DNA from 2 places in the Streptomyces sp. NTD107 genome. Region 2 is predicted to be linked to the other one. Evidence: predicted binding sites of a transcription regulator. Region 2 holds the regulator's gene; the other holds the start of a gene.
The links. The regulator HrcA, encoded in region 2, represses chaperone genes, less so after heat shock. The targets are predictions, from matches to a motif close to TTNGCACTCNGNNNNNCNGAGTGCNAA.
Positions count from the first base shown of each region.

Region 1 (3,405 bases), on a different contig from region 2:
GCGGCGTTCTCCAGCGCGGAGCGGGTGACCTTGACCGGGTCGATGACGCCGGCCTTCACCAGGTCGCCGTACTCGCCGGTGGCGGCGTTGAAGCCCTCGCCCTTGTCCAGGTCCGCGACCTTGGAGGTGATGACGTAGCCTTCGAGGCCGGCGTTCTCGGCGATCCAGCGCAGCGGCTCGACGACGGCGCGGCGCACGACGGCGACACCGGTGGCCTCGTCGCCCTCCTTGTCCAGGCCGCCCTCCAGCACCTTGGCGGCGTGCACCAGCGAGGCGCCACCACCGGGGACGATGCCCTCCTCGACCGCGGCGCGGGTCGCGGAGATGGCGTCCTCCAGACGGTGCTTCTTCTCCTTCAGCTCCACCTCGGTGGCGGCGCCGACCCGGATCACGCACACGCCGCCGGCCAGCTTGGCGAGGCGCTCCTGGAGCTTCTCGCGGTCCCAGTCGGAGTCGGTGGACTCGATCTCGGCCTTGATCTGGTTGACCCGGCCGGTGACGTCGGCGGTGTCGCCGGCGCCGTCCACGATGGTGGTGTCGTCCTTGGTGATGGTGACCCGGCGGGCGGTGCCGAGCACATCGAGGCCGGACTGCTCCAGCTTGAGGCCGACCTCCTCGGAGATCACGGTGGCGTTGGTGAGGGTGGCGATGTCGCCGAGCATGGCCTTGCGGCGGTCACCGAAGCCGGGCGCCTTGACGGCCACCGCGTTGAAGGTGCCACGGATCTTGTTGACGACGAGGGTGGACAGCGCCTCGCCCTCGACGTCCTCGGCGATGATCAGCAGCGGCTTGGAGCCCCCGCCGGCCTGCATGATCTTCTCCAGCAGCGGGAGCAGATCCTGGATGGCGGAGATCTTGCCCTGGTGGATCAGGATGTACGGGTCGTCGAGGACGGCCTCCATACGCTCCTGGTCGGTGACGAAGTACGGGGACAGGTAGCCCTTGTCGAAGGCCATGCCCTCGGTGAAGTCCAGCTCCAGGCCGAAGGTCTGGGACTCCTCGACGGTGATGACACCGTCCTTGCCGACCTTGTCCATCGCCTGCGCGATGAGCTCGCCGACCTGCTTGTCCTGGGCGGACAGCGCGGCGACGGCGGCGATGTCCTCCTTGGAGTCGATCGGGCGGGCGGTGGCCAGCAGGTCGTCCGAGATGGCGCGGACCGCGGCGTCGATGCCCTTCTTCAGGGCGGCCGGGGAGGCACCGGCGGCGACGTTGCGCAGACCCTCGCGGACCAGCGCCTGGGCCAGGACGGTGGCGGTGGTGGTGCCGTCACCCGCGATGTCGTTGGTCTTGGTCGCCACCTCCTTCACCAGCTGGGCGCCGAGGTTCTCGTACGGGTCCTCGATCTCCACCTCACGGGCGATGGTGACGCCGTCGTTGGTGATGGTCGGGGCGCCGAACTTCTTGTCGATGACCACGTTGCGGCCCTTGGGGCCGATGGTCACCTTCACCGCGTCCGCGAGCTGGTTGACACCGCGTTCGAGGGCGCGCCGGGCGTCCTCGTCGAACTTCAGGATCTTCGCCATGACGTGCGCATCCCTCGTAAAAGTGTGTGGAAGCCGAAGCTGAAAGAAACAGCCGCGCCCCTCTCCCGGCTTGTCTGTGACGGGGAGCCGGGGCGCGGCCGGGTGAAGCGAAGCGCTGGGGCTTACTTCTCGATGATGGCGAGCACATCGCGGGCGGAGAGCACCAGGTACTCCTCGCCGTTGTACTTCACCTCGGTGCCGCCGTACTTGCTGTACAGCACGATGTCGCCGACCTTGACGTCGAGCGGCAGGCGGTCGCCGTTCTCGAAGCGGCCCGGGCCCACGGCGAGGACGGTGCCCTCCTGGGGCTTCTCCTTCGCGGTGTCCGGGATGACCAGGCCGGAGGCCGTGGTCTGCTCGGCATCGAGCGGCTGGACCACAATGCGGTCCTCAAGCGGCTTGATGGCAACCTTGGAACTGGTGGTGGCGGTCACGTCCGACCTCCCCCTTCGGAGAGCTCTTAAGGGTCTGCTGTCTTGTGATAGCGCCCTGGAGGACCCGTCGTCGCGGGTGCCGGATCCGCCCGTCGCGCATTGCTGGCACTCACCGGTGGAGAGTGCCAGCCTTGAGCGTAGGCGCCGATTAGCACTCAGTCAACCAGAGTGCCAACACGCGCCCCCTGCGCACCCCACGGGCAGGCCGGCCGACCGTTCAGTCCTCGGCGGTGCCCTCACAGAAGTCGGTCCCGCCGATCACCGGGATGTCCTCGCCGCAGGCGATGACGCTCCACGCCAGATCGAGGGTGAACGAGTGGCCGCCCGCCCGGTAATCGATCCAGGTATTGGCGATGTGCGCACCACTCTCGCCCACCTTGAGCTGGAGGAAGAGCTCGGTGAAGCCGTGCTCGATCTCCTTGACCTCCTCGCACTTCTGGCTCACCGGGTGACCGGGCCCGGCGGGAATGATGTCCCCGGCGAGGTCACCGTGGTCGAGATGCGGCAGCCGGCCGATTCCGCCGTACACGACGAGGTAGCCGTCGCTGTGCTCCTCCCAGTCCGGCGGAACGTCCTCGGCGTCAAGAACGCGGAACCTCCGTTCGATGGCCAGCGGTGCCACGGCGGTCTCGTGGCGGATGTCCTCGATCTCGATCTCGGATCCATCCGTGGAACACAGCACCATCCCGCCGAAAGCGACGTCCCAGGGCGTGGCCCGCGGCGCCCAGGCGCTGAGTTCCACCCCCACCGACTGCGCGGACAGCGGCCCGCCGCCCTCGGTGTGGGTAAGCCGCCGTGCTTCGGGCATCGAGCAGGCCCCCAGGCAAAGGGAAAGACCCACGATCACCGCCGGCGTCATTCTCATTCGACCCCCCCGGTCGTGAAAGACGGAGCGGGGGTGTCCCGGCCTGGCACGGCCCCCCGCCGCGTGCTGACTCTACGTCAGTGGTGTTTCACGGCGCATCACCCGGTTCTCAGAGGTAGTCCTCCAGGCGGGCGACGGCGAAGCCCTGGGAGGTGGCGGTGTTGAGGACCCGGCGGATCATGTCGGGCATCGTGCCCGCCCATTCCGAGGTGCCCCGGAAATGGGTGAGGATGATGTCGCCCGGGTGGAGTTTCTTGTCGGCGCGGCCCCAGTCGATGCGGTCGGGGAAGGCTTCCTCGGCCCACAGCGGGACCACCTCCACCCCGCAGGAGGCGGCGGCGCGCAGGGTGTCGCGGTCGTACGCCCCGTACGGGGGACGGAACATCGTGGGGCGTTCGCCGATCTCCTCCTCCAGGGTGTCCTGCTGGTCGCAGATCTCCGCGCGCTGTTCCTTGGCGGAGAGCCGGGGGAGTTCGCGGTGGTTGACGGTGTGGTTGTGGATGCCCCAGCCGTCGTCGCGGGCGGCGCGGAAGTAGTCGTAGTCGTCGCGGGCCACGTAGTCGGAGAGGAAGGCGCTGAC
Region 1 covers NZ_JCAJZV010000003.1:302,133-305,537, reverse strand. The annotation lists gene groL (chaperonin GroEL) at 1-1,526, opposite strand, end outside; gene groES (co-chaperone GroES) at 1,649-1,960, opposite strand; gene AC5WRL_RS09000 (hypothetical protein) at 2,178-2,768, opposite strand; gene AC5WRL_RS08995 (polysaccharide deacetylase family protein) at 2,935-3,405, opposite strand, start outside.
Region 1: groES (co-chaperone GroES) is a predicted target of HrcA. The motif match lies at 2,109-2,135, and genes of this name have one in related genera.

Region 2 (3,405 bases):
CTCTCTGCTGCGCATGGCCGTCATTGTGCCCCGGCGCGCGCGGCGAGAGCCTGGCGCTGGGCACGTACGAACGCGGCGTCCACCACCGCGCCGTGCCCCGGTACATAGCGCGCCCCGGGCCCGCCCAGCTCCAGCAGCCGGTCCAGGGCCGCCGGCCAGGCGGCGAGATCCGTGTCGGGGCCCGCCTGCGGTTCGCCCGACTCCTCCACCAGGTCGCCGCAGAAGACGATGTCGTCCACCTTCACCGCCACATCGGAGCGGCTGTGGGCCGGGCCCAGCGGCACCAGGGTCACCGTCCGGCCGCCGCCCAGATACAGCGTCAGCTTCTCCTCCACCGGCCGCGCCCGTACCCGCGACAGCGCCGCCGCCCCCTCCGCGGCCTCGTGCTCCGGCATCCCGTGCCGTACCGCGTCCGCCGCCAGCTCCACCGGATCGCCCACCGTTCCGTACACCCGTGCCCCGGGGTAACCGCCCGCCCCCAGCGCATGATCGAAATGCGGATGCGTCAGCACCACCCACCGCACCGGCAGCCCCAGCAGCCCGCGCAGCTCCGCCCGGATCTCCCCGGCGACGGCCGGGGACGGCCCCGCGTCGATCAGCAGCAGGCCGCGCGCCCCGGCGATCGCCCCCACCGTCTCGTCCCAGCCGGACAGCCGGATCCGCAGCACACCCGGTGCCAGCTCTTCCCAAGTGGTCTCCATCCTGCGAAGTTAACGTCACGGAGCGGGGCATGCTCTGCCTTACGGGGCCACACCCGCGATACCGTCGGGCGGTCGCGCTTTCCCTGGCCTTGCTACCCGGCCGTACACTGGACCAGGGATTGGCACTCGGAGTGGATGAGTGCCAGGACGGCACTTACGGAAAACGCGGCCGGACGGGAGGTGTCGCTGCATGCTCAGTGAACGCAGGCTGGAAGTGCTGCGAGCCATCGTCCAGGACTATGTCGGCACCGAGGAGCCGGTCGGCTCCAAGGCGCTGACGGAGCGGCACAACCTCCGGGTGTCCCCGGCGACGGTGCGCAACGACATGGCGGCGCTGGAGGAGGAGGGCTACATCGCCCAGCCCCACACCAGCGCCGGGCGGGTGCCCACCGACAAGGGCTACCGGCTCTTCGTCGACAAGCTCGCCGACGTGAAGCCGCTGACCGCCGCCGAGCGGCGCGCGATCTCCAGCTTTCTGGAGGGCGCCGTCGACCTCGACGACGTGGTGGGCCGTACGGTACGGCTGCTGGCCACCCTCACCCGGCAGGTCGCCGTGGTGCAGTACCCCTCGCTGAGCCGCTCCACGGTGCGGCACGTCGAGCTGCTGTCGCTCGCGCCGGCCCGGGTGATGCTGGTGCTGATCACCGACACCGGGCGGGTCGAGCAGCGCATGGTGGACTGCCCGGCGCCGTTCGGGGAGACCTCGCTGGCCGATCTGCGGGCCCGGCTGAACAGCCGGATCGTGGGGGAGCGCTTCGCCGAGGTGCCCAGGCTGGTGCAGGACCTGCCCGAGTCGTTCGACAACGAGGACCGGGGCACGGTTTCCACGGTGCTGTCCACCCTGCTGGAGACCCTGGTCGAGGAGACCGAGGAACGGCTGGTCATTGGCGGCACCGCCAATCTGACCCGGTTCGGCCAGGACTTCCCGCTGACGATCCGGCCGGTGCTGGAGGCGCTGGAGGAGCATGTGGTGTTGCTCCGGCTGCTCGGCGAGGCCAAGGACACGGGTATGACCGTGCGCATCGGGCATGAGAACGCTCATGAGGGGCTGACCTCCACATCGGTCGTGGCGGTCGGCTACGGTTCCGGTAACGAGGCGGTCGCGAAACTGGGCGTGGTCGGACCGACCCGCATGGACTACCCCGGAACGATGGGAGCGGTGCGCGCAGTGGCACGGTACGTCGGACAGATCCTCGCGGAGAATTAAGTGGCGACGGACTACTACGCGATCCTGGGCGTGCAGCGTGATGCCTCACAGGACGAGATCAAGAAGGCTTTCCGCCGGCTGGCGAGGGAGCTGCATCCGGATGTGAATCCGGACCCCAAGACGCAGGAGCGGTTCAAGGAGATCAACACCGCGTACGAGGTGCTCTCCGATCCGCAGAAGAAACAGATGTACGACCTCGGCGGGGACCCGATGGGCCCCGGCGGCGGGGCGGGCGCGGCCGGCTTCGGCGGCGCGGCCGGCTTCGGGAACTTCTCCGACATCATGGACGCGTTCTTCGGCACCGCGCAGCAGCGCGGCCCGAAGTCCCGCACCCGGCGCGGCCAGGACGCCATGATCCGGCTGGAGATCGACCTCAAGGAGGCGGCCTTCGGCACCACCAAGGAGATCCAGGTCGACACCGCCACCGTGTGCAACACCTGCAACGGTGAGGGGGCGGCCCCCGGGACCTCCGCGCAGACCTGTGACATGTGCCGGGGCCGGGGCGAGGTCTCGCAGGTCACCCGCTCGTTCCTGGGGCAGGTCATGACCTCGCGGCCGTGCCCGCAGTGCCAGGGGTTCGGCACGGTCGTTCCGACCCCGTGCCCGGAGTGCGCGGGCGACGGCCGGGTACGGTCGCGGCGCACGCTCACCGTGAAGATCCCGGCCGGTGTCGACAACGGCACCCGGATCCAGCTGGCGGGCGAGGGCGAGGTCGGCCCGGGCGGCGGGCCCGCCGGCGACCTGTACGTGGAGATCCGGGAGACCGCGCATCCGGTCTTCCAGCGGCGCGGTGACGATCTGCACTGCACGGTGACCATTCCGATGACGGCGGGGGCCCTGGGCACCAAGGTGCCGCTGGAGACGCTGGACGGCACGGAGGAGGTCGACATCCGGCCGGGCACCCAGTCCGGGCAGTCGATTCCGCTGCACGGCCGGGGCGTGACCCATCTGCGCAGCAACGGGCGGGGCGATCTGATCGTCCACGTCGAGGTGCAGACCCCCTCGAAGCTCGATCCCGAGCAGGAGGAGCTGCTGCGGCGGCTGGCGAAGCTCCGGGGCGAGGAGCGTCCGCTCGGTCAGTTTCAGCCGGGGCAGCAGGGGCTCTTCTCGCGCCTGAAAGACGCCTTCAACGGCCGCACATGACGGCGCCGGTCTTTGTGACGGACGCGCCGCTGGCGGGGGTGGCGGCTGGTTCCGCCCTCACGCTGGACGGCGCCGAGGGCCGGCACGCGGTGTCGGTGCGGCGGCTGCGGGCCGGCGAGGAGATCGTGCTCACCGACGGCGCGGGCACCGGGGCGCTGGGTACGGTCGCGGCCGTCGAGGGCAAGGACCGGCTGGTGGTGGCGGTGGACGCGGTACGCGCCGAGCCGCCGCCCGCCCCCCGGATCACGGTGGTGCAGGCGCTGCCGAAGGGTGATCGCGGCGAGCTGGCCGTGGAGACCATGACCGAGACCGGTGTGGATGTGATTGTGCCCTGGTCGGCCGCCCGCTGCGTCA
Region 2 covers NZ_JCAJZV010000006.1:352,900-356,304, forward strand. The annotation lists gene AC5WRL_RS15605 (DUF3097 domain-containing protein) at 1-15, opposite strand, end outside; gene AC5WRL_RS15610 (MBL fold metallo-hydrolase) at 21-701, opposite strand; gene hrcA (heat-inducible transcriptional repressor HrcA) at 892-1,908, shown strand; gene dnaJ (molecular chaperone DnaJ) at 1,909-3,051, shown strand; gene AC5WRL_RS15625 (16S rRNA (uracil(1498)-N(3))-methyltransferase) at 3,048-3,405, shown strand, end outside.